DNA from 3 places in the Mesorhizobium sp. M1D.F.Ca.ET.043.01.1.1 genome. Region 3 is predicted to be linked to each of the others. Evidence: riboswitches for the same ligand, from Rfam matches in the RefSeq annotation. Region 3 holds a riboswitch; each other region holds the start of a gene.
What was found. A riboswitch is a leader RNA that binds a small molecule or an ion and turns the genes downstream of it on or off. The one in region 3 is predicted to bind thiamine pyrophosphate.

Region 1 (10,284 bases), 1.9 Mb from region 3:
CGGTGCCCTCGGCGCCGCGATGGCTACGGAAGCGCTGGCGCATGGTCTGCAGCTCGCCGAGGCGGCGCATGTTGCGCTTGCGCCTGGCGGTGACGCCATAGCGCAGCCAATGCTCCTCGCGCACGATCTGGCGGCCGAGCTTGTGCTGCTCGCGCTCTTCCTCTTCCAGCACCTGGTCGCGCCATTCCTCGAAATGCGCAAACCCCTTGTCCAGCCGCCGCGTCTGGCCGCGGTCGAGCCAGACCGTGGCGCGCGAGACGCGTTCGAGAAAGCGACGGTCGTGCGAGATCAGGATGACGGCGGACGAGGTGTGGGCAAGCTCCTCTTCCAGCCATTCGATGACCGACAGGTCGAGATGGTTGGTCGGCTCGTCGAGCAGCAGGATGTCGGGTTCGGGCGCCATGACGCGGGCAAGCGCCGCGCGGCGCGCCTCGCCGCCGGAAAGGTCGTTCGGCCGTTCCTCCCCCGTCAGGCCGAGATGATCCATCAGATAGGTGGCGCGATGCGGGTCGTCGGCCGGGCCCAGCCCTGCCTCGACATAGGCGCGCACAGAGGCAAAGCCGTCCATGTCGGGCATTTGCGGCAAATAGCGAACCGTCGCCGAAGGCTGGCGGAAGACCTCGCCATCCTGCGGCTCGATCAGCCCGGCGGCGATCTTGAGCAGCGTCGACTTGCCGGAGCCGTTGCGGCCGACAAGCGCGATCTTCTCGCCGGCGGAGGCACTGAGCGCGGCGCCGTCGAGCAGCGGCGTGCCGCCAAACGTCAGTTTTATGCCGTCGAGATTGAGAAGAGGCGGAGCCATGTCAGCTTTCGGGAAGAGGATAGGGATGGGCGAGCAGAAGCGCCCGGCCACGCTCGAGCGCGATCTCGAGCCGGCCCTTGACCTCGTTTGATATAGTGAGCGAGGAGCCGAACGCCACCTCGACACGGTCAAGCGGCCACTTGGCGCCGGAGACCGTCAGGCCGGCGAGCTCGGAAAAGCCCAGCACCGAAAACAGCGTGCCGTCGGCGTAGTCGAAGCCGGCTGTGCCGGGCAGGATGGGCACGCCTTCCTGGGCGCCGCTGGTCAGCAGCACCGTCGTGCCCGCCTCGGCCAGCCGCACGCCGAGAGCCAGATGCAGGAAGGCATGGTCGGCGCGCTTGCCGCCGAAGGCGCCGGCCAGCACCAGGCTGGTGGCGCCGCGCGCGAGCGCCTCGGCGATGGCCAGCTCGCCATCGGTCTTGTCCTTCTCGGCCGGAAAGATCTTGCGCGGCACGGCGGCGAGGTCGGCCGGAAGGTTCGCCGGCACCGAGTCGAAGTCGCCGACCCAAAGCTCAGGGATCAGCCCAAGCATGCGGGCATGGCCGATGCCGGCGTCGGCGGCGATGACGCGGGAGCCTTCGATCTGGCGATCGAGCCGAGGCGTGCGGACGAGGTCGCCGCCAAGCAGGATGGTGAATGTGCCCATGGGCGTCGCCCTTACCAGCCCCGGTCGTGAAACGGAAGCCAGGCGCATCCAAACCAAACGGCGCTGCGTTCCAGAATAGGCCGTGATGCATTGGATGCCCCGGCAAACTTCCGCTTGCGCGCCGCATCGGCCGGGCCTATGTCTCGAAACGCTCTAACGGGGTGCCGGACGCTGACTTAGCGAACCGGCTGAGAGGCGACAAAGCCAACCCGCTGAACCTGATCCGGTTTGTACCGGCGGAGGGATTAGACGTTTCGGACCATCCGACGCCTCAATTCCTTTAACGCGAACGAAGGAGGCGCCGATGCGCTCATTGTTGTCCCGGCTTATTCTCGCGATAGGCTTTGTTTCACTTCTGGCAGGCATCGCGCCCGCCGAGGCGAAGGACAAGCTCACCGTCTATACCTATGAAAGCTTCACCGCCGACTGGGGTCCGGGACCCGCGGTGAAGAAGGAATTCGAAGCCGAATGCGGCTGCGATCTGGAATTCGTCTCCGTCGCCGACGGTGTGGCGCTGCTCAATCGCGTCAAGTTGGAGGGCGCCGGCACCAAGGCCGATGTCGTGCTCGGCCTCGACACCAACCTGACGGCCGACGCCAAGGCGAGCGGACTGTTCGCGCCGCATGGCGAAGTGTCCGGCAACAATGTGCCGGGCGGCTGGAGCGATGACACGTTCGTGCCCTTCGACTACGGCTACTTCGCCGTCGTCTACGATACCGAGAAGCTGAAGAGCCCGCCGAAAAGCCTGAAGGAACTCGTCGAGGGCAACGCCGCCGACAAGATCGTCATCCAGGATCCGCGCACCTCGACGCCGGGCCTGGGGCTGCTGTTGTGGGTGAAGTCGGTCTATGGCGACAAGGCGCCGGAAGCCTGGGCGAAGCTCAAGGCAAAAGTGCTCACCGTGACGCCCGGCTGGAGCGAGGCCTACGGCCTGTTCACCAAGGGCGAGGCGCCGATGGTGCTGTCCTACACCACCTCGCCGGCCTACCACATGGTGGCCGAGAGCACCGAACGTTACCAGGCTGCGTCCTTCGAGGAGGGCGAATACCTGCAGATCGAGGTCGCCGGCATCACCACCACGGGCGCGAAGAACCCGCTGGCGGAAAAATTCATCGCTTTCATGACCGGACCGAAATTCCAGGACGTCATCCCCGAGACCAACTGGATGTTCCCGGCCGGCAAGACCGACAAGCCGCTCAACCCGGCCTTCGACAAACTGGTGAAGCCGACCAAGACCTTGCTGTTCAGCCCGGAAGAGGTCGCGGCCAACCGCAAGGCCTGGGTGGACGAGTGGCTGGCGGCGATGAGCAAGTAGGTGGTCTTGGTTATTATCCTTCCAAGATGATTGCTCTACGGCGCCCCCCTCTGTCCTGCCGGACATCTCCCCCACTTGGGGGGAGATCGGTTGTCATCGGCGATTTCGCCAATCGCCGACGGTGCAGGAAAGAGTGGGGCGCCAAAGCTGCCGATCTCCCCCCTTGTGGGGGAGATGTCCGGCAGGACAGAGGGGGGCGCGAAGGAACGCGGCGTTCGCTAGCCTTCAGCCCTGCCCACGTGGTGCAGCGTGCAGTCCGCACCGCGCCCTGACTCCCGCGTCACCGCCGGCATCGTCGCCCTTGCGGCAATCGCCGTGCTCATCGGCGGCGCCTTCGCCGGGCTCATCCTCGAAGGCGCGAACGACCTGTCCGGCGCTCTCGCCGCCTTCGATGGCTACCTGTTCCGCGTCGCCCGCTTCACGCTGTGGCAGGCGCTGCTGTCGACATTGCTGTCGGTCGCGCCGGCGCTGCTGGTGGCACGCGCCCTGTCCAGGCATCCGGGCTTTCCGGGCCGTCGGCTGATCCTGCAGCTCTTCGCCGTGCCGCTGGCGCTGCCGGCAATCGTGGCGGCGCTCGGCATACTGGCACTCTATGGCCGTGCCGGCTACTTTGCCGGCGTCCTCGGCAGTCTTGGCGCCGGGGAATGGCCTGGCATCTATGGCCTTTCCGGCATCCTCATCGCGCATGTCTTCTTCAACCTGCCTTTGGCCACGCGCCTGTTCCTGGAGGCGCTTGGCACCGTGCCGGCCGACCAGTGGCGGCTGGCGAGCCAGCTCGGCATGGGGGCTTGGCCGGCGTTGCGGCTGATCGAATGGCCGGCGCTGCGCGCGACGTTGCCGGGCGTCGCCGGGCTGGTCTTCATGCTCTGCATCACCTCCTTCACCATCGTGCTGACGCTGGGCGGCGGACCGGCCGCGACGACCCTGGAAGTCGCCATCTACCAGGCGCTGCGCTTCGATTTCGATCCCGCGCGGGCCGTGACACTAACGTTTCTCCAGATCGTCCTGACCTTTGTCGTGGTCGCCATGCTCACGCGGCTCGGCGCCAACACGGTCGGCGACGCCAATTTGCCCGTCGCGCCACGGCGCTATCTTGCGGCAGGCCAGGCTGAGACGGTGCTGAATGCCGGCCTGATCGCGCTTGCCCTGCTGTTCGTCGCCGGGCCGATGGCGGCGACCGTGCTGGCCGGCCTGAAGGCCGATCTCGGACGGTTGGCCGGCGAGGAGGCGGTGCGCCGGGCGACGCTCACCAGCGCCGGGCTTGCTTTGCTGTCGGCGCTGGCAAGCGTCGCGCTGTCCCTGGCGCTGATCGCCGCCCGGCGCGCGCTGGCCCTGCGGCGGCGCGCGGGCGGCGCCACGTCGCTGCTCGAGCATGCCACCGACACTGGCGCCGGCTTCGTGCTCGTCGTGCCGCCTATCGTGGTCGGCGCCGGCTGGTTCCTGGCCCTGCGCACCATCACCGATGTGTTCGCCATCGCGCCGGTCATGGTCGTTGCCGTCAACGCGGTGATGGCGATGCCGTTCGCCATCCGCGCCGTTCGCCCGGCCTACGATGCGGCGAGCGAGCGTCATGAGCGCCTCTGCCTGGCGCTCGGCATTTCCGGCTGCAACCGGCTGCGCCTGGTCGACTGGCCGGCGCTCAGACGGCCGCTCGCTACGGGCTTCGCCTTCGCCATGGCGCTGTCGCTCGGCGACCTCGGCGTGATCGCGCTGTTCGGCAGCGATTCGGTGCAGACCTTGCCCTATCTCCTCTTGGCGCGCATGGGCAGCTACCGGACCGCTGACGCCGCGGGGCTGGCCTTGCTGCTCGGCCTCGTCTGCCTGATGCTGGTGGTCGCCGCCGATTGGCTGGGGCGGGAAGCAACGGCATGACAGGGACGACCGACGGGATTGCGGCACAGAAGGCGCTCGCCGTCGCGCTGAAGGGCGTTTCGTTCAGCTATGGCGAGGCGTCATTCCGCTTCGACGCCGAATTCGCCGCCGGCAGGATCACCGCCGTCATGGGGCCAAGCGGTTCAGGCAAATCGACGCTGCTCAACCTGGTCGCCGGCTTCGAATCGCCCGATGCGGGCAAGGTGCTGATCGGCGGCATCGATGTCGGCACTGCTGCGCCTTGGGCGCGCCCGGTGTCGATGGTATTCCAGGAAAACAATCTGTTTGCCCATCTTTCGGTCGAGGGCAATGTCGGGCTCGGCCGCTCGCCATCGCTCAAGCTCACTGCCGCCGACCGTCATTCGGTCTCGGAGGCGCTGGGGCGCGTCGGCCTTGCCGGCAAGGAGAAGCGGCTGCCGCGCGAGCTTTCGGGCGGCGAGCGCCAGCGCGTCGCGCTGGCAAGGGTGCTGCTGCGCGACCGTCCTGTGCTTCTGCTCGACGAGCCTTTCGCCTCGCTTGGTCCTGCGCTGCGCGACGACATGCTCGACCTTGTGGCCGGCATCCATGCCGAGCGGCACATGACGGTGGTTTTCGTCACGCACCAGCCGGAGGATGCGCGCCGCATCGGTCAGGAGATCGTGTTTGTGGACGAGGGCAGGGTCGCGGCAACGGGGTCGGCCGCCGATTTCTTCGACGGCTCTGGACCGGTCGCCTTCCGGCGCTATATCGGCGATCGAGGCGGCAGCGTTGCCGGATGACAACACATTGCCCGGAAGCGGACATAATTTACGGCCAAACCGGCTGCGGGTAATCCGGCGTTTGCTTGCCTTGTCCGGGGGAGTGTGGCTAGGTCCGGCCATGCTGGTCCGGAGTGGCCGTGATTTGCCGAAAGATTTCGAAAGGAAGCCGATCTGACGACCGGCATCGAGAAAGTGTGGACGAGGCCGCTGGCGCGATTTTTCGCGATGGCCGGCTTTGCCGTGGCGCTGGCGAGCTGCCAGATGTTCACGCCGCCGGACGTGCAGGAGTCCGGCTTCCAGCCCTCTGACAAGCCGATCACGGTCGACAACGTCGTCGCCAACGCCAAGCTCGCCGAAATGGCGAAAGCGCAGCATCCGCGGATACTCGCCACCTATGGCGGCGAATATTCCGATCCGAAGCTCGAGCGCATGGTGGCCAAGGTCGTCGGCAACCTGACGGTGGTGTCGGCCAACCCGACCCAGACCTATCGCATCACCATTCTCAATTCGCCCAACGTCAATGCCTTCGCGCTGCCGGGCGGCTATCTCTACGTCACGCGCGGGCTCCTGGCGCTTGCCAACGATTCCTCGGAACTCGCGGCCGTCATCGCGCATGAGATGGGCCACGTCACCGCGAATCACGGGTTGCAGCGGCAGCAGCTCGAGGCCGAGGAAGGGCTGGCGACCAAGGTGGTCTCCGACGTGCTCGGCGACAGCCCGACCGCCAAGGCGGCGCTCATCCGCGGCAAGCTGAAACTGGCGCAGTTCTCGCGCAACCAGGAACTGCAGGCCGACGCCATCGGCATCAAGTCGATCGGCGAGGCGGGCTATGACCCCTATGCCGCCGGCCGCTTCCTGCAGTCGATGTCGGCCTATACCGATTTCCGCTCGGTCAGCGGCGCCACCGATGCCAGCCTCGACTTCCTGGCCACGCACCCCAACACGCCGCAGCGCATCGAGCTGGCGCAGCGCCTTGCCCGCAATTTCGGGCCACCGGGCGTCGGCACGCGCGACCGCGACGCCTTCCTCGCCGGCATTGACGGTCTGCTCTACGGCGACACGCCGGAAGAAGGCTATGTGCGCGGGCAGACCTTCCTGCATCCGGGCCTCGGCGTCTCGTTCTCGGTGCCGGACGGCTTCGTCATCGACAATTCGGCGGCCGCCGTGACCGCCACCGGTCCGGGCGACATTGCCATCCGATTCGACGGCGTGGCGATCGACAAGTCGGTGTCGCTGACCGACTACATCCGAAGCGGCTGGGTCGCCGGACTTGAAGACTCAAGCGTGCGCCAGGAAACGGTCAACGGCAACGAGGCGGCGATGGCGCATGCCAGCGCGCAAGGCTGGCAGTTCGACATCGCGGTCATCCGCGCCGGCGGGCAGGTCTACCGGCTGCTCACCGCCGCGCCTTCGGCCAGCAGCGCGCTGGAGCCGGTCGCGCGCTCGGTCAGCGGTTCGTTCCGCACGCTGAGCGCGGCCGAGAAGGCGGCGCTGAAGCCACTGCATATCAGGGTGGTCACCGTGCAGCCGGGCCAGAACATGGGCACGCTTGCCGCCCAGATGGTCGGCGTCGACCGCAAGCTCGACCTCTTTCGCGTGCTCAATGCAATGTCGCCCGGCGCGACCGTATCGGCCGGCGACAAGGTCAAGATCGTCACCGACAGGTAGGGCCGGCGCCCGCATTCAGGCGGTTTGCGCGAAGACGACTCGGCGCCGCCTGTTCGATTGGCGCCGCGCATGCCAACGCTGTTGGTATCCGTCAGAAGAGCCCGGAGCTGACTCCGTCAAAGCCGCCGGTGCTTCCTGTGTCGGAGCCGGTGCTGGCGCCGGTGTCAGAGCTGCCACTGCTGCTGCCTTCAGAGCTTCCGTCATCGGAGCCGCCGCTGCCGGAGTGCTCCGAGTGATCGCCGTTACTGCCGCGCCAAGGCGCCGGTCCGGTATCGTTCTGTATCGGCTTGACCGGTACCTCGACGACCGGTGGCGTCTTTGGCGTGGGTATGCGGACCACCTTTATCTTGGTGACTATTTTCCGCACGACCTTGGGCTTGCACACCGCTGCCGTCAGCGTGCTGCGCGCGGGAAGACCGAGAATGCTCATCGAATACACGCCTTGCCGTTCGATGCCGGCTCTGAGGAAAGCCAGGGCGCGGCCCGGGTCGGCGGGCACGCCATTGCGGCCTTCCTGGAAGATCAGGGCGAGATCGTTCATGGCATTGATATGCCCCATCGCCGCCGCCTTGAGCAGAAGGTCCAGCCCCTTGCCGGTATCGCGCTGGACGCCGAGGCCATTGAACAAGGCGCGTCCCCAGGCGGCCATGGCGTAGGGGTCTCCCTTGTCGGAAGCTTGCGAATAGAAGCCGCTCGCTTTCGTTGGATCCACGGCCGTCCCTATGCCGGACGAGGCGATGGAGCCGAGCTCGAAGACGGCGCGGACATGCCCCTTGTCGGCGGCATCCTGGATGGCCTTCCTGGCCTCATCGACCTTGCCGGCCGCCAGCAGCGCCCGCCCCAGCTCATAGTGGAAGCGAGCGACATCGGGGTAGGCCGTCACCGCCGCCTCGCAAGCCTCGACAGCCGCGCCGCCGATCTCGTTCGGCAACCTGCCGCCGACGACGCCTTGCAGGTCCAGCGGCGCGCCCGCGGCCTGGTCGCAGGGGTTGAGGCTTGGCGACAGCTTCATCGTCGCCGACCTGGACGCGTTGCCGGCGCGGATTTCGAAGCCAACCTCGACGGGAGTTGCCGAACCGATCTGCGGCTCGTAACGCAGATTGTCGACTTCATCGGCCGTCAGGCTCGATTGAGGCGGCAATGTGCGATCCGGCAACGACAGCATTCCGGTTGCCGGATAGCTCGCCAGCTTCAGGCTGACCGCGGGATCCCCGATCGGAAAGTCCAGCTTCAATGAAACCGGGCCAACGCCGACTGGAATGCTGATGTCGCGGCTTTCGATCGCCTCGGCGGCACCGCTGGGCAGGTTCAGCGCGCCAGGCTCGATGGCCGACGGCTGGACTTTCTCCGGCGCCGGTTGGCTCGGGCCGCGCAACAACACCACGTCGTCGATCAGCGAGGAGTTTTCCCAGGGAACCTGCTTGCCGTTGGTGGCTTTGACCACGTCGCGGCGCACGGCCGCCATCACGGCGCGGATCTCCTGGTCCGGCGCCAGCGCGCGGCGGGTGAAGGCGGATGAGAAGGGGCTGAGGCTGCCGGCGCCGTCATAGGCGACCGCTCCCGGCTCGGTGGCGAAAGCAATCAGCGTGTTCAGCGAGCTTTTCACCTGCGCCAGGCCGGTGTCGCCAGCGACGATCAGCTGGTCGCGCAGCCAATAGTCCTTGCGCGGGAACGGATTGTTGCGGCAGGCATCGAGGATGATCACCTGGATCTTCGACTTGGAGCGCAACTGCTCCAGCACGTCGTCAAGCTTGATCGCCTGGACCTCGACGTCGGCCGCGGCCTTCAGCGAAGCATCGACCGGAATGAGGAAATTCGCGCCGCCGATCTGGAAGCCGTGGCCCGAATAATAGACGACGGCGAGATCGGCGCCGTCCGCCGCGGCGAGATAGTTGCGGAACTGCTCCTCGAACTGCAGCTTGGTGAGATCCCTGGCGACGAACACGTCGAAGCCGGCCAAGCGGAACGTGTTCGCCACGTCACGAGCATCCCTGTCCGGATTCTTAAGCGCCGGGATTTGTTGGTATGCGGAATTGCCGATCACAAAGGCAACCCTGCGATCGGCGTGAGCTTCGAATGCCGTGAACCCCATGAGGATCAGGGCCGCAAGGAACGCGTAGCATCGCAGCATGGCAAATCCCCCATCCGCTATGGTCTGTTGGCTCAACAAAGACCAGTTGCGGCCCGCGGGTCTGTTAAAGAATTCACAATACGCCGATTTGGAAAAGAAGAAAGGTCGCTGCGTTCGCGATATATTTTGGGTTTGTAGATATTTATAGATATTTTGGCGTCAGCAACTTCAAGTTGCTGCTCAGGCTGCTTCCGCCAGGAATTCCGGGTTCTGCTTGACCAGCGCCACCCGCAGCTTTTCCATGGCCCGCGCTTCGATCTGGCGGACGCGTTCCTTGGAGATGCCGAGCGCTTCGCCGAGCGATTCCAGGGTGGCGCCGTCGTCGCTCAGCCGGCGCTCCTCGATGATCCGGAGCTCGCGGGCGTTGAGCGCGCCGAGCGCGCTTTTCAGCCAGATGGCGCGGCGCTCGATGTCGATCGTCTCGCCGACCACCTCGTCGGGAAGCGGATCCTCCGAGACCAGGAAATCCATCCGTTCGGCGGCGCCGTTCTCGTCGGCCAAAGGCGCGTTGAGCGAGCTGTCGGGAGCCGAAAGGCGCGAATCCATCATCGCCACGTCGGCCTCAGGCACGCCGAGCGCGGCCGAGACCTCGCGATAGAGCGAGGCGTTGGAGATTGGCTCGGCGCCATTGGCGAGCCGGGCGCGCAATCTTCTCAAATTGAAGAACAGCGCCTTCTGCGCCGAACTCGTCCCGCCACGCACGATCGACCAGTTGCGCAGGATATAGTCCTGCATAGAAGCGCGGATCCACCAGGTGGCATAGGTCGAGAAACGCACTTCGCGGGCGGGCTCGAAGCGGGCCGCGGCCTCCAGCAGGCCGACATGGCCTTCCTGGATCAGGTCGCCGAGCGGCAGGCCGTAGTGGCGAAATTTGGAAGCCATCGAAATCACCAGGCGCATATGGGCGACGGTGATCATGTGTAGCGCGTCCTGGTCGTTCTTCTCCCTCCAGCGTATGGCCAGGAGATGCTCCTCGTCGCGCTCGAGATAGGGAGCCTTCATTGCCGCCCGGACCAGTGTCCGTCCTGCCACATCCTCGATCATGCGGGCTCCTCTTGGAGGTCGTTGCGCCGATGGCGGTTGAAAAGACGCTGCCGCGCCCTACAACAG
Region 2 (10,284 bases), 2.4 Mb from region 3:
CTTTTTCCTTGTTGGAGCGCTCCGTCCTCATCCACTGCCAGTTCGGAGCCACTAAGGAGCGCCAGTTCAGGGAGGTTGGGCGTGACAATGCAGCAAAGCGGCATAAGATCGCGCTTCATGGCAGCGATAGCGCCTGCTTGCAGAAGTGCGCGGCCTGAGGTGGAGGCCAGCACAGGGTCGAGTACTGCGGGGACATGCGGAAATTTGCGCAGCACTGCGGCAACGGCAACAATGATCTTGGCAGTCGCCAGCATGCCGATCTTGATTGTGGCCACGTCGTTGGCCTGCAGCGCGGCGCACATCTGATTGGCCACCAGGCTAGGTGGCGAATAATAGATTTCGATCACGGCGTCATGCGTTTGCACCGTTAGCGCTGTGACGGCGAGACAGGTGCGCACGCCAATGGCAGAGATCGTCTCGATATCGCGTGCAATTCCAGCACCGCCACTGGAGTCCGATCCACCGACGACAAGCACATGTGGTTCTCGCCTCAGCGCCATTGGTCCGTCTTTTCGATCCATTCTCGCGTGCGCGCCTCGGGGTCGTCGTTGAGCGTGATGTCGGTCACCACCGCCGCGCTGTCCGCGCCAGCCGCAAAGACACCGTCGAGCCGCTCAGGGTTGAGGCCACCAATGGCGACCAATTGAAACGGCGCGACCTGGCGCTTCCATTCGCTGATCCGTTCGACCCCTTGCGGCGCCCATTTCATCTTCTTCAGGATGGTCGGATAGATGGGTCCAAGCGCTATGTAGTCAGGCTCGGCGGCCATCGCCGTTTCCAGCTCCTGATGATCATGTGTGCTCAGTCCGAGCCTTACGCCGGCTGCCCGTATCGCCAAGAGGTCAGCGGTCTGCAAATCCTCCTGGCCGAGATGTATGAAGTCGCAGCCTTCCTCGATTGCCAGGCGCCAGTGGTCGTTGACGATGAGTTGGCACTGGTATCGAGCACACAAGGCCTTCGCGGTGCGGATCTCCGCGCGCAACCCAGCCTCATCCACGGTCTTGATGCGCAGTTGCAGAAGCCGGACTCCGAGTGGGACCAGCCGTTCGATCCAGGCAGCGCTGTCGACGATCAGATAAAAGGGATCGAGCTTCATGAAAAAACGGCCCTGCCGACCATCGGTGTCGATGGCACGGCGACGTCGCGCGGTTCGAGCATTCCCGAACTGAACGCCTCACGACCGGCGTCGACCGCCTTACCGAAAGCACGCGCCATGCCGACCGGATATGCCGCCTTGGCGACCGCTGTGTTCAGGAGCACGGCGTCAAAGCCGAGTTCCATGACGGTGGCCGCGTGCGACGGCCGTCCGAGCCCCGCATCCACAATCAGCGGGACGCCAGGGAAATATCCGCGCATCGAGCGCAGCGCCGTCATGTTGACCGGTCCCAAGGCGGAACCGATCGGTGCGCACCACGGCATCAGGACCTTGCAGCCCGTTTCCAGCAGCCGCTCGGCGACAACGAGATCGTCGGTGGTATAGGGGAATACCGCAAAGCCGTCCTCGCACAGGATGCGGGCGGCTTCAACCAGACCGAACACATCCGGCTGTAGCGTGTCGTGATTGCCGATCACTTCGAGCTTGATCCAGTTGGTGCCGAAGACCTCGCGCGCCATTTTCGCGGTGGTGACGGCTTCCTTGACGGAGAGGCAGCCGGCGGTATTGGGCAGGATTCTGGCGCCCAGCGAGCGGATCAACGACCAGAATTGTTCGCCGGCTCTACCGCCCGCCATCTCACGCCGCAACGAGACGGTCACCACCGACGTGCCCGACGCCTTGACTGCATCGGCAAGGATGGCCGGCGAAGGATATTGAGCGGTGCCGAGAAGCAGGCGCGACGAAAGCTCGGTTCCATAAAGCTCCAACATGCTAGCCGCCCTGCATGGGCGAGAGGATTTCGATCCGGTCGCCGTCGCTCAACTGGAACTCCGTGCGGTTGGCTTTGTGCACGAGGTCGCCGTTGACGGCGGTGGCGAGCCAATCGCCCTCATAGTCGAGCGCGGCAAGCAACTCGGCCAGCGTGGTGGCGGCAATCTCACGCGCCTCGCCGTTGACCATCAGTTTCATGAGCATGCTCCTTGGTTCTGTCTTGACTGAAAACCAGGCCGGCAGCCTGGCGCGCCATGGCGGGGGCGAGGAGAAAACCGTGACGATAAAGACCGTTGATCGCGATGATCTCACCGTCTGTTTCGACGCGTGGCAAATTGTCGGGAAATGCCGGACGGACACCCACACCGGTTTCAACGATCTCGGCCTCACCAAAGGCCGGATGGAGGGCATGGGCGGCGCCCAGCAGCTCCATCATGGAACGCGCCGTCACCGGTCCGGCGCTCTGGCTTTCAATCATCGTCGCTCCGATCATGAAACGGTGATCGGTGCGCGGCACGGCATAAAGCGGAAAGCGTGGATGAAGCAAACGGACCGGCCGCGACAGCGAGACATCAGGCGTGCGAAGGATCAGCATTTCGCCGCGAACACCGCGCAGCCTGTCATCGGCCGCTGCCATTCCCATGCAGTCTATCTGACGGGCGAAACCCGAAACAGGCCGGGCGTCGCAGCCGAAGTGGAATTTGACACCCATGGTCGCAAGGTTGTCATGAAGTGCCGCCATCGCCTGGCGTGGGTCGAGGTGAGCCTCGTTGGGGAAGAGCAATCCACGCCGGAAGCGGCCGGCGAGGTCGGGTTCCAGGAGCGCAATTTCGTTTTCATCGACGCGCCTATGCCCTGACGTGCGACTGGCGAACCGGTCAAGCTCACCGGCATCACGCGGCGCGGCCACGACCAATGTCCCGGCCCGTGTCACCTGACCCGACAGCACCGCATCCCACCAGTCGGCAGCGTCGCGTCCGAGATCCAGCACCGGCTGCTCCGCGCTTTCGCGCTCGCACCATGGCGCCAGCATGCCGCCGGCGAACCACGACGCGTTGCCGCCAAGGCCATGCCGCATCTCGGCGACTGTGACCGTCGCGCCGCGGGCGGCGAGTTCGAAAGCGACGGTGAGGCCGGCAACGCCGGCCCCTTTGACGAGCACCCTCATGATGGTTTGGGAGCCTCCGGCACGACCGGTACGCCAGTCTCGTCCGCCGGCATGTAGAGATCGCCGCCCTCCCGGTATTTTGCCGCCATTGCCGCCATGCCTTCCTTCTGAGCCTCGGCACGGATGTCGTGGGAAATGCGCATGGAGCAGAATTTCGGCCCGCACATCGAACAGAAATGTGCCAGCTTGTGCGCCTCCTTGGGCAAGGTCTGGTCGTGGAAGGACCGTGCGGTTTCGGGGTCGAGCGACAGGTTGAACTGGTCCTCCCAGCGGAACTCGAAGCGCGCGCGCGAAAGGGCATCATCCCTGGTTTTCGCTGCCGGATGGCCCTTCGCCAGATCGGCTGCATGGGCGGCTATCTTGTAAGTGATCACCCCAATCTTGACGTCGTTGCGGTCGGGAAGGCCGAGATGCTCTTTCGGCGTGACGTAGCAAAGCATTGCGGTGCCGAACCAGCCTATCATGGCGGCACCTATCCCTGAGGTGATGTGGTCATAGCCCGGCGCGATGTCGGTCGTCAGCGGCCCCAACGTGTAGAACGGCGCCTCACCGCACACTGCGAGCTGCTTGTCCATGTTCTGCCTGATCTTGTGCATGGGGACATGGCCCGGGCCTTCGATCATCACCTGGCAGTCCTTTGCCCAGGCAATCTTGGTGAGTTCTCCAAGTGTTTCCAGTTCGGCGAATTGCGCCGCGTCGTTCGCATCGGCGATTGAACCGGGACGAAGGCCGTCGCCGAGCGAGAAGGAAACGTCATAGGCTCTGGCGATGTCGCAGATCTCCTCGAAATGCTCGTAGAGGAAGCTCTCCCGGTGATGGTGCAGGCACCATTTGGCCATGATCGAGCCGCCGCGCGAGACGATGCCCGTGACCCGGTCGACGGTCAGCGGTATGTAGTGCAGCCGCACGCCGGCGTGGATGGTGAAATAGTCGACGCCTTGCTCGGCCTGCTCGATCAGCGTGTCGCGATAGACCTCCCAGTTGAGGTCCTCGGCGATGCCGCCGACCTTTTCGAGCGCCTGATAGAGCGGCACCGTGCCGATCGGCACCGGTGCATTGCGCACGATCCAGTCGCGGATGTTGTGGATGTTGCGGCCGGTCGACAGGTCCATCACCGTATCGGCGCCCCAGCGGATCGCCCACACCATCTTTTCGACCTCTTCGGCCATCGACGATGTGACAGCCGAGTTACCGATGTTGGCGTTGATCTTCACCAGGAAATTTCGCCCGATGATCATCGGTTCGCTCTCGGGATGATTGATGTTGGCGGGAATGATTGCGCGTCCGCGCGCCACCTCGTCGCGCACGAATTCGGGTGTGACGAAATCTGGGATCGCCGCGCCGAAGGCTTCGCCGTCGCGTTGCAGCTTGCCGCGCATCACCTCGCGGCCGAGATTCTCGCGGATGGCTACGAACTCCATTTCTGGCGTGATGATGCCGGCGCGCGCATAGGCAAGTTGGGTCACCGCCTTGCCCTGCTTGGCCTTGAGCGGCCGATTGCGTATCGGAAATTCCGGTGTCAGGCGCTCGCCGGTGGCGAATCCATTGTCTTCCGGCCGGACGTGGCGGCCGTCATAGGCTTCGACATCGCAACGCGCCGTGACCCATTCGTGGCGAAGCCGGGCAAGGCCTTTTTCGATGCTGGTTTGGACTGATGGATCGGTGTAGGGGCCGGACGGATCGTAGACGGTGACGGGCGGTTCGCCGGCCGTCGGATGGACGGAAATCTCGCGCATCGGCACCCTGATCTGCGGGTAGAGGACGCCGGGCTTGTGGATTTTCCGCGAGGCGGGCAGTGGTCCCGTCGACACGGCGGGGGTGAGGGCATTCATCGTGAGGCTCCTTTGCTCATGCATTGGAGACCCAGTTCTGTGCCGGAAGGATGAAAAGACGCTTCTGTAGACCTGCTGCAGCAGGACCTCGGGCGTAAACTCCCGCAAAGCGCTTGCACCGTCCCTACGCCAGTATGAACTGGATCAGGTTCAACGGGTCACTGCGCCGCGAAAGCCAGCAGTATCTCAGCCCCTTACCGGGACTCCCCTCGTGAATGCCTCAAGTTGAATGGGCCGGTGCTGCTTTGTCAAGCGCCTTCGGGCGCCTTCGGGCGCCTTCGGCCGGTGGCGACGTCCGGCGGCCGGCCGAGCGGAGAGCTCGCGCATGCATCGGGGACAAGTCACGCCCCGTAGACCAGGGCTGGAATGGCCAAAGTCTCATTCGCTTCGTGAAGGATGGAAAAACTGTATCGGCCATGTGCGTCGAGATCGACCGAGTAGCTCAGGCGGTCACGGATGTGGTTATCCTGGTCGAAGGCGACGATTTGCGGCTTCAGCGAGGTGATTTGCACCACGTCCAGGTAGATGGAGTTGCAGATATGATCTGGTCGTCGGGCTGGCAGGTGCAAGCGGCCGCTCTATTCAGGATGCGGCATCGGCGGCGTTCCCGATACCAATGATATCTTGCGGGCAACTTATGCAATCACCGGCTTCGTAAAACCCGACGGCGGCGGCCGTGTCCTGGCGCTGAGGATGTGCCGCTGTTCCAGCAGAGAAATCGCGTGGGCGCGGAGTTTTCGCTCTGCGAGGAAGAGTTGACGCAATCGTTTAGCTTGCTTGCAGTTCGTAGAGACCCGCCTTTGAAAGCAACTAAGCTATTGCATTGATATGTTGGTGCGCGATCGATCGCTACATAGCCGGCCGCCATTATCCGAGTATTGATCCGCCGGTGTTCGTGTTGCCGTATATGGCAATCCCTGCGAGATCGTCGCGGCCGGATCGGCCGCACCCTCTAGTCATAAAAGGGGAAGCGACCGAGAATTCCGCTGCCGAAAACTTCTCTGGCTTGGCTATGCATGCGGTAGATGAGATCGCCGCCTACCGCGACCTGGTCGAGGAAGGCATCGACGCCCAGTTCGGACAGCCTGGTTATCGCAATGCGTTAGCGGCTCAGACTTGCGGTCTCGAGAGCGGCCTTTGGGGGTCACCTCTTTTTTGTTTCAGAGGTTGGAAGACGGCTGCTCGTTACCCAATAGAAATGGCGACTACGGAACGCGATCGATCGCGGCCATCAGGAAACACCTGTCTTCGGCTCAACCTCGACATGGCGTCCGATCGACCGCAGATATACAGCTATCTCGTCCATGAGATGATCGCGTTCGCCGTAGATCTCAGCAATCCTGCGCAGCTGTGGCTCGACGGACCTCCGTTGCGCCGGCGTCAAATCAGCATCGCCAAAGACATATCCCAAGTTGCCAATCGCGCAAATGTTGCAGCCGGCCTCCACAACTGCTTGCACGAATGCCGGAATGTCTTTTTCTTGCATAGTCTTCATGTCGAACCTCTCGTGAATGGCGTGCTTGCGCGCCCATGCTGCCTTTTCAGCGTGTCCTCTGGGCGGCGCAAGCCTTGAGCGTAATTGTGCCGGGCAACCTCGACTATCCCGTCTGCCACGCTCTTTAGAGTCGGTGGGGTCTGGTGATTGCAGGCTGGGCCACTCAAAAGCCTGCAAGAAGAAAGTCATGGCGACCATTGCTCAAGATCGCGAGGGTGCGTGCAAGACCTTCCGTTGGCAGTCATGCACGCTCACCCAGCAACTGGGTATTGAGCAACTGGGTCTCACGTCGCGGGTCTCGTGTGCTTCACAGCCGAAAATAAGGTACCACCGTGGCTATTCTCAAGTGCAGGCTACCTCTTCAGGACACGGCGGAGTGCCTTCCGACGCACCCCTGGTGCAACGTGCGACCTAACGAGACACATCTCGTTCGCGTTCCCTCGACCTTTCTTCGTATTGCTGCTTGCCCTGCGATTTCAGGCCCTCTGCTAGCTTCTCGGCCGCTCTTTGGCCTGCAATGTCACTATTCAAGATCATATCCGACATCCCTGGATGGTCATAACCGTAATGCGCATGCAGTTTCCCTCACGAGCAGCGCCTATCCGTCGATTAGTTCGTCTTCCGGAACCCGAAGCCCTTTTTATCCGGCGTACCTATCCACCATTCAACCGGTATACCTTTCCCAACTTTGGCGGACCATTTACCTCAGGCATGATCATCTCGCGTGACATTTTTTTTTGGCGCCATCATCGCACGTGGCATTTTCTAAAAACCAAGACGTGTCAATTTGTAAAATCAAGGATGCGGCCGCGCCCGTTGCGAGGATTTGCAGGTAGCTCTTCAGCCCCAACACGATGTGTGAGGCGGCGGTGGAAAAGGCAACCGACGGCGTCGACGCGTCCTTTGATGATCGCAAGCGATATGCTTCGTCGCGAGCCCAGATTGCGGTCTCGGGCACAAGGCGAGATCACAGTTCTGCGATCTGTGGTAACGCGAGCCCGCAAAGCGCCGCTGCGGCCACCGCTTTTGGAATCTGGACGAGATTCGTCGTCGTCTGAGATCAGTTGATCGAGCAGTTCGCGCGCGCGGGACGCGCTTGCGGTGCAGTCTCTCCCGCGAGCTCGCCCGTGACCTTCTCATCGACGACATCCGAGAGCTGCGCGGACGGCCCTATGACCTCGTCGCTGTCGCCGGCGGCTGGAAGCACCTGACACGGCCGGCCTATGCCGATGCCATCCGCGCCTGCGGAAGCAGCGGGCGTGCCGTGGACCTGACGTGGTCGGACGTGCTGATGCTGATGTGCATCGGCACTTCCAGCCGATTACCCGCGCCGAATTGTCGTCGGTTTTCGGGAAGTAATCAGTCGCGACCTGATCGGCCATCTGCGGCACCGGCCTGATCGCGTCGAACCCGCGCAGTCCGACGCCCGGCGCTCCCTACACCTATGTGACGACAAAAGCGTCCTGCTCGAGTTCGGCCTCGACACGCTTCGCGATCTCCCGGACTGCGAGGCGCTCGAGGATGCCGGGCTGCTGAGCAGAGATGAGCTGCTTGCTGGTGAAATTATGCCAGAGTTGGCTAGTGGCCATGAGGATGCGGGTTTGGATACGGAGGAATAGCTTGGCGCTGCAGACGCTGTGGCCACCGGGCTTGCGAGTGCTTCCAGCTTTCCATAGCGAATCTAGCGCGCCCAAGGGCGTCCGAAATTTGTAGGCAAATTTCGGACATGGACACGGTCAGCGACGTCAAGCAGGCAGCGGTATGCGGCCTCTGCACCGCTGTCGCCCAAAAATTCGTGGCCATGGGCAAGCCCCACTTGAGACCCCCAGAGAGAACGCTCGTGAGCGATGGAAACGGTTTTGGTCCAAAGCTTGATACAGATGGCCTGCAGATGGGTGTAGGGTTTCAAAGCGCTCGAAGACGCGCCTTCGCAGAGTTAAAAGTCCGCGACGAACTCGTGTGTCGTTTGTCGCCAACTGCAAATTCGATAGTTAGCGCAATTATACTGCGCCGAGTCTGCCATCTCGAGCCCCAAGGGTTTGTGAGGCCTCTCGGCTCACCACCGCCTTTGCTAACCGCCGTGATTCCAAAGACGCGTGCCTTTACGGAGGGGGTCAAACGGCCTATATTATTCTTTATAAGGAGAAGAATAATGGGCACACTTGCTCGCATCTACACCCCCGCAGAGGCAGCCGCCGTCAGCGGGATAGGAATCAAGGCCGTGCACAATGCGATCGACAAACGCATTGTCGATACTGTGCCAAGCACTGCTCGGCGCATCGGTGGGGTCGTCCGACGGGCATTGACCGGCGAGGATTTGCTGCGGCTCAAGCTTTGGTATGGCGTGGGTGCGACATTGCCCGCTGATCGTCGCTACCGCCTGTTCGAGGAAATCAAAGCTGCCCCAAGGGCCAAGACCGTAAGGGCCGACGACCTGCTGATCGTCGACGTCGCCGAGGCACGTAAACAGCTCAAAGCGCGCATCGTGGATCTTGATGAAGCGGAGGCCGCCATCGGCCGCGTTAAAGGGGTGATGGGCGGAGAGCCTGTCTTCAAAGGAACCCGCATCCCTGTTCGTATGATCACGACGATGCTAGCGCAGGGCGCAGATGAAGCGGAGGTTCTGGAGGGATATCCGAAGCTAACGCCGCGCGTGATTGAGCTCGCCAGAATGTGGGTCGCCGCGCACCCGGTTCGTGGGCGGCCTAAGAAGCTGGTCGAGCAGGGCGTGAAAATAAAGTCGTCGAAGCGCGTGGTTTTGAAGGGCGACCCAGGTCCGTCGGCCAGGTCGAGACGCGTGTGACCTCGTGAGGTTTCTGATCGATGAGTGCCTGCACACGTCTCTGGTTGCGGTAGCCCAAGAACGCGGACATGAAGCAAACCACGTCAACTGGCTTGGGCTAAGCGGCGAAACCGACTGGGACCTCATGCCGCTCATTATCGATGAGGATTTCACCTTCGTCACCAACAATGCTAAGGACTTCAGGAAGCTCTATGCCAAAGAACCGGTTCACGCCGGCCTGATTATCGTCGTCCCTCAGGTCGGGCCTGAAAAACAGAGAGAGCTCTTCGATGCTCTCCTCGAGGATCTTGGCCCAGAGGAATTCCTGATTAATGAAGTTATCGAAATCGAGATCGAAAACGGCATTGCAATCGTAACACGATACGATCTGCCGTCGCCCTAGCTGAGGCTGCGCGATCTCCGCTTATGACCGACCCGGTTGCCAGTCGCTCATCTGCAAAATGTTACCGCCGAGTTTTGCAAACGCGCGTTGGCGGCAGGAGAAAACGAGAATCTGCTGATCGTGTGATTGACGATGCAAAGCGTCGAACATGCGCTCGATGCGGTCGTCATCGGAATAAACCAAAGCGTCATCCAGGATAACCGGTGTGGGTCGGCCGTCGCGGGCAAGCAAACGGGCGAAGGCCAGACGTGTCAGAACCGAAAGCTGTTCTCGCATGCCGCCACTCAACCTATCGACATCCTCATCCTGACCATTGCGGCGAACGGTCTGTGGCAACAGTGTGTTCTCGTCGAACACTATGGAGATGTCATCGAATAGCAATCCAAGCAGCGGTCGCAGCTCGGACATGACCGGCTTCAGATAAAGATCGCGTGCCGTCGAGCGCGCAGCGACCAGCGTCGTGCGCAGCCGGTCGAGGACGGCTTTTTCGAATTCGAAGCGTCTCGCTCGCTCTCCAGCGATTTCCAATTTTTCTGTGGCCTCGCGCAAAGCTTCTTCCACCGCGTCGTCGGACCGAGTGCGAATATGGCCATTGAGATCGGCCAGGGTTACACGCAACTGACTTGCTTCCTGTGTGGCGGCATCCTGAACCGAACGGGCGCGGCGCAGAACGGCTTCAGCGCTGGTGAGATCGCGAGCGCCGTCGCGCAGGGGAGCAGCGCGCATTTCGGCCGCTT
Region 3 (10,284 bases):
TTCGGCGAAAAGGTCGCTGCCGAAGGCAAGCGCGCCGGAGATGGAGGTGCGTCGCGCGCTGTCCGGCGGACGCGCGTTCATCTGCGCGACGACCCGTTCAGCATCGGCGCGATTGGCGATCACCGTCCACGGCACGACGACCCGCTGCCATCTGGTGCCGGCCCACTCGACATAGGCAACCGCAATCTTGCCATAGACGCCGTCGGCGATGGCCTTGAGCACATTGTCATGCGTCAGTGCCGCCGCATAGCCATGGCGCTGGATCTCGAGTTCGGTCGGCGACATGGAGAGCGAAACATCGACCGCCAGCACCAGCTCGACATCGACCGGCTCTATCGCAGTGGAACGCGCGGTCAGGCCGAGGAGCAGCGCCAGCGCAGCGGCGCCCGAAAGCCAATGCCCTGTTCGACCGGAAGCGGACATGACGCAACGGTAAGCGATAATCCGGCATGAACAAAGCAAAAGGCCCGGCGTCGACCGGGCCTTTGCCGATCCGGACAAACGCGCGCCTAAGGCGCGTCGCCCTGAAACGGATTCAGGCGACGCGCTTTAAGTCTTTGTGTTGGTGCATGTCGTTGTCCCAAAACCGCTGCGCATTTTTGGGCGACATGCATTAGCTGCGCGGCTTGAGATTCTCCGGATCGTAGAGCGGCTTGTAGCCAACGCCGGCGACTTCGACCGGATAGGTCTCGCCAAAATACTCCACCTGCAGCTTGCGGCCCTCCTGGCAGTGGGTCCAGGGCAGATAAGCGAGCGCGATGTTCCGGCCGATGGTCGGGCCGTAGGCGACCGAAGTGGTGAAGGAGCGGCGGCCGAGGTCGTCGACCAGCGTCTCGCCGGTCGCGGGATCCTGCACCGGCATGGTGCCGACCGGATAGCGCGCGACCCCCTTGGAATCTGTGTTCCCGGTCATCACCAGCGTGCAGAGCATCGCCGGCTGGTGCTCGCGGGCGCGATATTCCAGATGCTTGGCCTTGCCGCAAAAATCGTTCTCCTTGACCTTCGGGCGGGCAAGGTCGGCCTCGAGCAGGTTGTACTCGGTCAAGAGATCGGCGTTCTGCAGCCGAAGGCTCTTCTCCATCCGGCGCGTGTTGGCATAGGTCTCGACGCCGAACGGCATGACGCCGGTCGAGCGCAGCGCGTCCCAGACGGCGAGCCCGTCCTCGTAGCGCATATGCAGTTCCCATCCCTGCTCGCCGACATAGGAAATCCGGAAAGCCGTCACATCCTTGCCGCCGATCCGAATAGGCTTGATCGCCGCGAACGGAAAATTCTCCGGCGTCAAGCCCTCGGGGTTCTCGACAACCTTCTGCAGGGTCGCCCGCGCGTTCGGCCCCCAGATGCCGATGGTGACGTATTTCTCGGTCACGTCGGTGACGGTGACGTCGAAACCTTTGTCCTGCGCGGTACGCTGCATGTAGCGGAAGTCTCGCGGTCCGGCGTCGGCGCCGTCGATCACCCGGCAGCGATCGGCCATGCGGATCACCGTGAAGTCGGCGCGCACCATGCCTTCCTCGTCGAGGAAGTGGGTGTAGATGCCCTTGCCGATATTGTTGTCGCCGCCGATCTTGGCCGCGCACAGCCACTCCAGCAGCGCGACATGGTCCGGGCCTTCGACGTCATACATCGAGAAATGCGAGAGGTTGACGATGCCGCAATCCTCGCTCATCGCCAGATGCTCGGCATTGGAGACGCGCCAGAAATGGCGATTGTCCCACTCGTTCTCGCGCACCGGCACGCGGTTGCCGTATTTTTCCAGGAGATGCTCATTGGTGGCATAGCCGTGGGCGCGCTCCCAGCCGCCGAGTTCCATGAAATAGCCGCCGAGCTCCTTCTCGCGCTCCCAGAACGGCGAGCGCCGGATGTTGCGGCCCTTGGAGAAGGGCTCGCGCGGATGCACCGCCGGATTGTAGACCTTCATCGCCGTCTCGGTGCAGCGATCCCAGATGAACTGTTCCTTCGTCTGATGAGGATAGAAGCGCGAATAGTCGATGGCGTGGTGATCGATCGACGTGCGGCCGTCGGTCATCCAGTCGGCGATCAGCTTGCCCATGCCGGGACCGTCCTTGACCCAGATGGCGACGGCGTACCACAGCCCCCTCACCTTCTGGCTCTCTCCCATGGACGGGCCGCCGTCGGTGGTGACCTGCAGCAGGCCGTTGAAGGAGTGACCTTCATTGTAGCCGAGCTCGCCGAGGATCGGCGTCAGTTCCATGGCGCGCTCGAGCGGCGCCATGATCTGCTCCATGTCGAGGTCGCGCTGCGACGGCGAAAGCCGCGCCTGGTCCTTTTCCAGCAGGTCGCGCGGGTGGCAGAGACGCGGATTGTTCTCCTCGTAGTAACCCCACTCGATCTGCCCGCCCTCGGCGGTCTTGGGATCGCCGGTGTCGCGCATATAGGCCGAGTTGCCCTGGTCGCGCAGCAGCGGCCAGCCGATCTCCTTGCCGGTGCCGGCGAACTCGTTGTAGGGGCCGAAGAAGGTCAGCGGATGGTCGATCGGCATGACCGGCAGGTCCTCGCCGACCAGTGCCGCGGTCAAACGGCCCCAGATGCCGGTGCAGACGACGACATAGTCGGCCTCGATCGTGCCGCGCTCGGTCACCACGCCCTTGATGCGGCCATTCTCGACGATCAATTCCTTGGCCGACGTGTTGGCGAAGGCCTGGAGCTTGCCGGAAGCAACGCCCTGGTCGACCAGCTTGCCGGCAACCGTCTGCGAGCGCGGGATGACGAGGCCGGCATCGGGATCCCACAGTCCGCCCTGGACCATATGCTCCTCGATCAGCGGGAACTTTTCCTTGATCTCGGCCGGCTCGATCAGGCGGGCACGGGTGCCGAAGGCTTTGGCCGAAGCGATCTTCCGCTTGATCTCGTCCATGCGGCCGTCATCGCCGACACGCGCCACTTCGAGGCCGCCGATGCGCGCGTAATGGCCCATCTTCTCGTAGAAATCGATCGAATAGAGCGTCGTCCAGCAGGAGAGGAAATCGTGGCTGGTCGTGTAGCAGAAATCGGAAGCATGCGCCGTCGAGCCGATATCGGTCGGGATGCCCGACTTGTCGATGCCGACGATATCGTCCCAGCCGCGCTCGATCAGATGATGGGCGACCGACGCGCCGACGATACCGCCAAGACCGACGATGACGACCTTCGCCTTTTTCGGAAACTCTGCCATTGCCCGCGACTCCAAAGGGATAAAAGCGGGCGGGACTATAGGGCGGAGCGGTAGGGAGATTGAAGCCTGTTTGCGACATTGCGAAAGAGCCGAGCGACCCTGACGAACGAACGCGCTTTCCCAGGTGCCACCAATCAGAAATTCCTTTGTGCGCCGGAGTTAATCTAGGCGGAAGCCTGCATGAGCTTCTCGAAGACTCGCTGCTTGGCTCCGCGCACACTGTCCTCGAGCGGATTCGCCCGGGCGAGATGCGCGGCAATCGCGCTGGCCAGCATGCAGCCCGTCCCGCGCATCGATGCGGCAAGCCTGGGCATGTCGAAGCGGATGGGTTCCCGGCCGGAGCTCAACAGGATGTCCGTTGAGCTTGCCCCCGCCCCATGGCCGCCCTTGAGCAGCAGCGCCCGCGGCCCGGCCGCAAGCAATCGCCTTCCCTGCCGCAAGATGTCTTCGTCGTTCACGGCCAATTGCGAACCCGTCAGCACCGCCAGCTCAATGAGGTTCGGCGTGACCAGGCGGCAAAGCGGCATGAGATCACGTTTCATGACGTCGACGGCATCCGGTTCCACCAGCGGCCTGCCTGAAGAGGAAGCCAGCACCGGATCGAGGATTGCCGGCAACCGCGGATTTTCGCTCAGCACGGCGGCAACGGCGGCGATGGTCGGCGCCGTTGCGAGCATGCCGATCTTGATGGCCGCCACCTCGTTGGCCTGCAACGCTGCCCGCATCTGATCGGCGACCAGGCCGGGTTGCAGATGAAGGATGTCCTTTACGGCGCCATGCGTCTGCACCGTCACCGCGGTGACGGCGAGACAGCTCCGCAGGCCGATCGAGGAGATCGTCTCGATATCGCGGGCAATCCCGGCGCCGCCGCTGGAATCCGATCCGCCAACGACAAGCACGTGCGGGTCCCGGTTCAGCGCCATCGATCCGTCTTTTCGATCCATTCCCTGGTGCGCGCTTCGGGATCGGAATTCAGCGTTATGTCCGTGACCACCGCCGCGCTGTCGGCGCCGGCCCCGAAAACGCCGTCGAGCCGCTCGGGGTTGAGGCCGCCGATAGCAACCAGCGGGAGAGGCGCGACCTGTCCCTTCCACGCACGGATCCGCTCCAGTCCCTGCGGCGCCCATTTCATCTTCTTCAGGATCGTGGGGTAGATCGGGCCGAGCGCGACGTAGTGGGGCCTCGCCGCAAGGGCCGTTTCGAGCTCGGCATCATCATGCGTGCTCAGTCCGAGCCTGATGCCGGCCGCCTGTATCGCCGGAAGGTCGGCCGTTTGCAGGTCCTCCTGGCCGAGATGGACAAAGCCGCAGCCCTCCTCGATCGCCAGCCGCCAATGATCGTTGATGATGAGCTGGCAATGGTGCCGGGCGCACAAGGCTTTCGCCTTGCGGATTTCAGCGCGCAGCCTCTCCTCCTCCATGTCCTTGATGCGGAGCTGCACCAATCTGACGCCGAGCGGCACCAGCCGCTCGATCCATTGAGCGCTGTCGACGATCAGGTAGAACGGATCGAGCTTCATGAAAAAACCGCCTTGCCGATTGTCGGGGTCGACGGCACGGCGACATCGCGCGGCTCGAGCAATCCCGAGCCGAAGGCTTCGCGGCCGGCGTCGACCGCCTTGCTGAAGGCCCGTGCCATGCCGACCGGGTCGGCCGCCTTGGCGACCGCTGTGTTCAGGAGCACGGCGTCGAAGCCGAGTTCCATGACGGTTGCCGCGTGCGACGGACGCCCGAGCCCCGCATCGACGATCAACGCCACGTCGGGGAAATGTGCGCGCATCGATCGCAGCGCCGGGATGTTGACCGGCCCCAGCGCCGAACCGATGGGCGCGCACCACGGCATCAGGACCTTGCAGCCTGCGCCGAGCAGCCGCTCGGCGACGACGAGATCGTCGGTGGTATACGGGAACACCGTGAAACCGTCCTCGCACAGGATGCGGGCGGCTTCGACCAGGCCGAACACGTCCGGCTGGAGCGTGTCATGGTTGCCGATCACCTCCAGCTTGATCCAGGACGTGCCGAAGACTTCGCGCGCCATCTTGGCGGTCGTGACGGCTTCCTTCACGGAGTGACAGCCGGCGGTGTTGGGCAGGATCCTCACGCCGAGCGAGTTGACGAGGGACCAGAATTTCTCGCCGCCCCTGCCGCCAGCCATTTCACGGCGCAGCGAAACCGTCACCACCGAGGCGCCCGACGCCTTGACCGCATCGGCCAGGATGGCCGGCGAAGGATACTGGGCGGTGCCGAGCAGCAGGCGCGAAGGCAGCGCCGCTCCGAGAAGGTCGAACATGGCTAGCCTCCCTGCATGGGCGAAAGGACTTCGATCCGGTCGCCGTCGTTCAATCGAAATTCGGCCCGGTTGGCTTTGTGCACGACGTCGCTGTTGACGGCCGTCGCCAGCCAATCGCCTTCATAGTCAAGCTCGGCAAGCAGCGCCGCCAGCGTCGCGGCGGCACTGTCGAGCGCTTCTCCGTTGACGATCAGTTTCATGCGCAAGCTCCACGCGTTTGTCGGGATTGAACAGGATGTCGGCCGCCTGCCGCGCCATGGCGGGGGCAAGCAGGAAGCCATGGCGATAAAGCCCGTTGATGGCGACGCCGTTGCCGAGCGTTTCGACGCATGGCAAATTGTCGGCAAAGGCTGGACGGACACCAGCGCTCATCTCGACAATCGCCGCCTCGCCGAAGGCCGGATGGACCGCAAAGGCGGCGCCCGCCAGTTCCATCATGGAACGGACAGTGACCGGGCCGGCCTCATCGCTTTCGACCATCGTCGCGCCGGCCATGAAATGATGATCGGCGCGCGGCACGATGTAGAGCGGAAAGCGCGGATGCAGCAGCCGGACGGGGCGAGACAGCGAGACATCCGGCGTACGCAGGATCAGCATCTCGCCGCGAACGCCGCGCAGGGCCGCATCACCCGCCGCGATCCCCCGGCAGTCGACCTGGTGGTTGAAGCCCGCAAGGCCTTGGCCGTCGGTTGCGAAACGGAAGTCGACGCCCATCGCGACAAGCTTGTCATGAAGCGCGGCCATGGCCCGTCGCGGGTCGAGATGCGCTTCGCCGGGGAAGAACAGCCCGCGCCTGAAACGACCGGCAAGGTCCGGCTCCAGCCCAGCGATGTCGTCCTCGCCAAGCCAGCGATGGCCCGAAGTGCGGTTGGCGAAGCGGTCGACCTCGCCTGCATCGCGCGGCGCAGCCACGACGAGCGTTCCCGCACGTGTCGCCTGGCCGGGCAAAACAGCATCCCACCAGTCGGCGGCGCCGCGTCCGAGATCCAGCACCGGCTGCTCCGCGCTCTCGCGCTCGCACCATGGCGCCAGCATGCCGCCTGCGGCCCACGACGCATTGCCGCCCAGGCGAGGCCGGACCTCGGCGACGGTGACCGCCGCGCCGCGGCGGACGAGCTCATAGGCCACGGTGAGGCCGGCGACGCCGGCCCCTTTGACCAGCACCTTCATGACGGCTCGGCCGAGTTGGCGTCGACCGGCATGTAGAGATCGCCGCCGGCGCGGTATTTCTCCGCCATCGCCGCCATTCCCTCCTTCTGCGCTTCCGCGCGGATGTCGTGGGAGATGCGCATGGAGCAGAATTTCGGCCCGCACATGGAGCAGAAATGCGCCACCTTGTGTGCTTCCTTGGGCAAGGTTTCGTCGTGGAACGAGCGCGCCGTTTCGGGATCGAGCGACAGGTTGAACTGGTCTTCCCAGCGGAACTCGAAGCGCGCGCGGGAAAGCGCGTCGTCGCGGACCTTCGCAGCCGGATGCCCCTTGGCAAGGTCTGCCGCATGCGCGGCTATTCTGTAGGTGATGACGCCGGTCTTGACGTCGTTGCGGTCCGGCAGGCCGAGATGTTCCTTCGGCGTCACGTAACAGAGCATTGCCGTGCCGAACCAGCCGATCATGGCGGCGCCGATGCCGGATGTGATGTGGTCGTAGCCGGGCGCTATGTCCGTGGTCAATGGTCCGAGGGTGTAGAACGGCGCCTCGCCGCAGACGGCAAGCTGCTTGTCCATGTTCTGCTTGATCTTGTGCATGGGAACATGGCCGGGCCCTTCGATCATCACCTGGCAGTCCCTTGCCCAGGCAATCTTGGTCAGTTCGCCAAGCGTCTCCAGTTCGGCGAACTGCGCTTTGTCGTTCGCGTCGGCGATCGACCCGGGGCGAAGGCCATCGCCGAGCGAGAAGGAGACGTCATAGGCCCTGGCGATGTCGCAGATTTCTTCGAAGTGCTCGTAAAGGAAGCTTTCGCGGTGATGGTGCAGGCACCATTTGGCCATGATCGACCCGCCGCGCGAGACGATGCCCGTGACCCGGTCGACGGTCAGTGGGATGTAGTGCAGCCGCACGCCGGCGTGGATGGTGAAATAGTCGACGCCCTGCTCCGCCTGCTCGATCAGCGTGTCGCGATAGACCTCCCAGCTCAGGTCCTCGGCAATGCCGCCGACCTTCTCCAGCGCCTGGTAGAGCGGCACCGTGCCGATCGGCACCGGCGCGTTGCGCACGATCCATTCGCGGATGTTGTGGATGTTGCGGCCGGTCGACAGGTCCATCACCGTGTCGGCGCCCCAGCGGATCGCCCAGACCATTTTTTCGACCTCCTCGGCCATCGAGGAGGTGACGGCGGAGTTGCCGATGTTGGCGTTGATCTTCACCAGGAAGTTGCGGCCGATGATCATTGGCTCGCTCTCGGGATGGTTGATGTTGGCGGGGATGATGGCGCGGCCGCGCGCCACCTCGTCGCGCACGAATTCCGGCGTGACGAAATCCGGTATCGACGCGCCGAACGCTTCCCCATCCTGTTGCAGCCTGCCCCGCAGCATCTCGCGGCCAAGGTTCTCGCGTATGGCCACGAACTCCATCTCGGGCGTGATGATGCCTGCGCGTGCATAGGCAAGCTGCGTCACCGCCTTGCCGGCCTTCCCCCGCAGCGGACGATTGCGGACAGGAAATTCCGGCGTCAGCCGTTCGCCCGTCGCAAATCCGTTGTCCTCCGGCCGGACGTGGCGGCCGTCATAGGCTTCGACATCGCCGCGCGCCGCGATCCAGTCCTGGCGAAGCCGGGCAAGTCCTTTTTCGATGTCCGTTTCGATCGCCGGGTCGGTATAGGGGCCCGACGGATCGTAGACCGTCACCGGCGGCTCGCCGGCGGTGGGGTGGACGGCGATCTCGCGCATCGGAACCCTGACCTGCGGATGGAGGATGCCGCTCTTGTGGATCTTCCGCGACGCAGGCAGCGGTCCCGTCGAAACGGTGGGGGTCAAGGCATTCATTTGAGGCTCCTTTGCTCATCTGCATTGGAGACCCAGTTCTGTGCCGGAAGGATGAAAAGCCGCCTTGGTCCACCTGCGCGAAACAGGTCTTCGGGCATGGAGCCCCGCAAAGCGCTTGCACCGTCCCTACGCCAGTATGAACTGGATCAGGTTCAACGGGTCACTGCGCCGCGAAAGCCAGCAGTATCTCAGCCCCTTGCCGGGACTCCCCTGGTGAATGGCTCAAGTTGAACGGGCCGGCGCCGTCTTGTCAAGCGCATCAAGGCCGGCCGGGCCGACAATGGCGGTGGAGCGTAAGCCGACGGCGAAAGTCAGGCGAAGGCCCAGATGTCCTCGGCCTGGAAGCCGACCTGATAGCCGGCGGTCTTCAGCTTGACCACGACCTGGCCGATCTCGGCGGCCGGCAGCGCGCCGACCTCGATCTTGATCATGCCGGGCCGGTAGCGCTGGAGCTCGAGTTGGTCGAACACCATCCAGTCGGCGCCCTCGCAATCGACCAGGAAAGCGTCGATATAGCCGATGCCGTTGCGGTCGAGCAGCGTCTGCAGCGTCTCCGACGGCACCTCGATGTCCTTCAGATGCGGCGCGAACTTGTTGAAGTTGGCGTCGGCCTCGCCCCAGGCATTCTTGCCCGACATCAGATTGGTGTCGGTCACCGACGAGCAGCCGATGAACTCGATCGGCAGCGTGCCGGCCTCGAGCGCGGCGGCATCAAAGGTGTGGACCGTTATCGTGCCCTTTGTCCTGGTCACAGCCACCGGCTCGATGACGAAGCGGCTTTTGTCCGGATAATTGGCGCGCAGCCGCTTCTGGTTGTACGGGATCGGCTCGACCAGCATCGCCCGAGCACCCCTGATGCGGTGCAGCCAGGGCGTCACGTCGTCGAACAGCGCGCCGTCGCAGGCGCCGACATTGACCATCTGGAACGGCCGTCCACCGCCGAAGCGCGCCTTGAGCGCCGCCTTGGCGAGGAACTTGGTGCCGCGCAGCGCGGGCCCGCGATCGAGCAGGCTGGCAGGCAAGCCGAGCGACAACAGAACGCGCGCGAAGCTGGAAACCGGGCTCATGACTTGCCTCCGGGAACGAGATGCTGCGCCTCGCGCTGCCCGCCCGGGCTCGCCGATGCCCAGAGCGCCATCAGCGGCGCTGCCAGCAGCAGGAAGGGCGGCAGAAGGTTAGGGAAATAGATGCGGGTATCGTGGATCGGAAAGACGGTGAACTTGGCAAGCACGCCGAGCACCAATGCCGCAAGCAGGATACCGGCGCGGCGGTCGAGCCGGAACCCGGCGCGGTCGAGCCCATACCATCCGGCTAAAGCCAGCACGGAAACGCCGACCCAGTTGTTGACGTCGATGGCGCGCACCACCGAGGCGGCGAAAGCCTTGAGATAGGCCGCCACCGAGAACGGCGGCTCGAAACCGTCCATATTGTAGTGCTGCTCGATGCTGGAGAACCACAGATGCGGCCACCAGCCGGGATGCTGCGCCCAATGCGAGATGGCGAAATAGGCGACGAACGAGGCGGCAAAGCCCGCCAGCGCCCCCCACGCCTTCTGGCGGAACGCGACCAGCAGCACGGCGAAAATGGCGAGGAAGACGATGTTGTCCGGCCGCGCCATGAAGGCGAGGAAAAGCAGGATCGCCGTCGCCGCTTCGCGTTTGCGCACATAGGCAAATAGCCCGCCGAGAAACAGCGCCGAGCACAAGAGGTCGGGCGTCGAGGCCCGTGCCGCGTCGCCGAAAGCGGCCATGATCAGCACCGCGCCGACGACCGGCGCCAGCGCCAGCGCGCCTGCCGAGCGCAGCCAGGCGAGCGTGATCGCGCCGAACAACAACGCCG

Region 1: linked by a shared signal. The riboswitch ahead of thiB (thiamine ABC transporter substrate binding subunit) and the one ahead of thiC (phosphomethylpyrimidine synthase ThiC) in region 3 are both predicted to bind thiamine pyrophosphate.
Region 2: linked by a shared signal. The riboswitch ahead of thiC (phosphomethylpyrimidine synthase ThiC) and the one ahead of thiC (phosphomethylpyrimidine synthase ThiC) in region 3 are both predicted to bind thiamine pyrophosphate.

Annotation. Positions count from the first base shown of each region.
Region 1 is NZ_CP034444.1:4,286,308-4,296,591, forward strand. Features, by position in the region: gene EJ067_RS20780 (ABC-F family ATP-binding cassette domain-containing protein) at 1-802, opposite strand, end outside; gene EJ067_RS20785 (thiamine diphosphokinase) at 804-1,448, opposite strand; TPP riboswitch at 1,596-1,710, shown strand; gene thiB (thiamine ABC transporter substrate binding subunit) at 1,753-2,763, shown strand; gene thiP (thiamine/thiamine pyrophosphate ABC transporter permease) at 3,013-4,635, shown strand; gene thiQ (thiamine ABC transporter ATP-binding protein) at 4,632-5,393, shown strand; gene EJ067_RS20810 (M48 family metalloprotease) at 5,601-7,043, shown strand; gene EJ067_RS20815 (caspase family protein) at 7,135-9,174, opposite strand; gene EJ067_RS20820 (RNA polymerase factor sigma-32) at 9,355-10,218, opposite strand.
Region 2 is NZ_CP034444.1:3,777,826-3,788,109, forward strand. Features, by position in the region: gene EJ067_RS18520 (hydroxymethylpyrimidine/phosphomethylpyrimidine kinase) at 1-500, opposite strand, end outside; gene EJ067_RS18525 (thiamine phosphate synthase) at 491-1,096, opposite strand; gene EJ067_RS18530 (thiazole synthase) at 1,093-1,866, opposite strand; gene thiS (sulfur carrier protein ThiS) at 1,868-2,065, opposite strand; gene thiO (glycine oxidase ThiO) at 2,034-3,035, opposite strand; gene thiC (phosphomethylpyrimidine synthase ThiC) at 3,032-4,867, opposite strand; TPP riboswitch at 4,971-5,087, opposite strand; gene EJ067_RS18550 (hypothetical protein) at 5,209-5,436, opposite strand; gene EJ067_RS35830 (hypothetical protein) at 6,099-6,560, opposite strand; partial or broken gene EJ067_RS35375 (SMC-Scp complex subunit ScpB) at 7,459-7,981, shown strand; gene EJ067_RS18565 (DUF433 domain-containing protein) at 8,515-9,165, shown strand; gene EJ067_RS18570 (DUF5615 family PIN-like protein) at 9,170-9,547, shown strand; gene EJ067_RS18575 (ATP-binding protein) at 9,569-10,284, opposite strand, start outside.
Region 3 is NZ_CP034444.1:6,170,673-6,180,956, reverse strand. Features, by position in the region: gene EJ067_RS29570 (DUF1194 domain-containing protein) at 1-423, opposite strand, end outside; gene EJ067_RS29565 (FAD-dependent oxidoreductase) at 614-3,175, opposite strand; gene EJ067_RS29560 (hydroxymethylpyrimidine/phosphomethylpyrimidine kinase) at 3,340-4,098, opposite strand; gene EJ067_RS29555 (thiamine phosphate synthase) at 4,089-4,694, opposite strand; gene EJ067_RS29550 (thiazole synthase) at 4,691-5,464, opposite strand; gene thiS (sulfur carrier protein ThiS) at 5,467-5,664, opposite strand; gene thiO (glycine oxidase ThiO) at 5,591-6,634, opposite strand; gene thiC (phosphomethylpyrimidine synthase ThiC) at 6,631-8,445, opposite strand; TPP riboswitch at 8,551-8,667, opposite strand; gene EJ067_RS29530 (FkbM family methyltransferase) at 8,757-9,512, opposite strand; gene EJ067_RS29525 (hypothetical protein) at 9,509-10,284, opposite strand, start outside.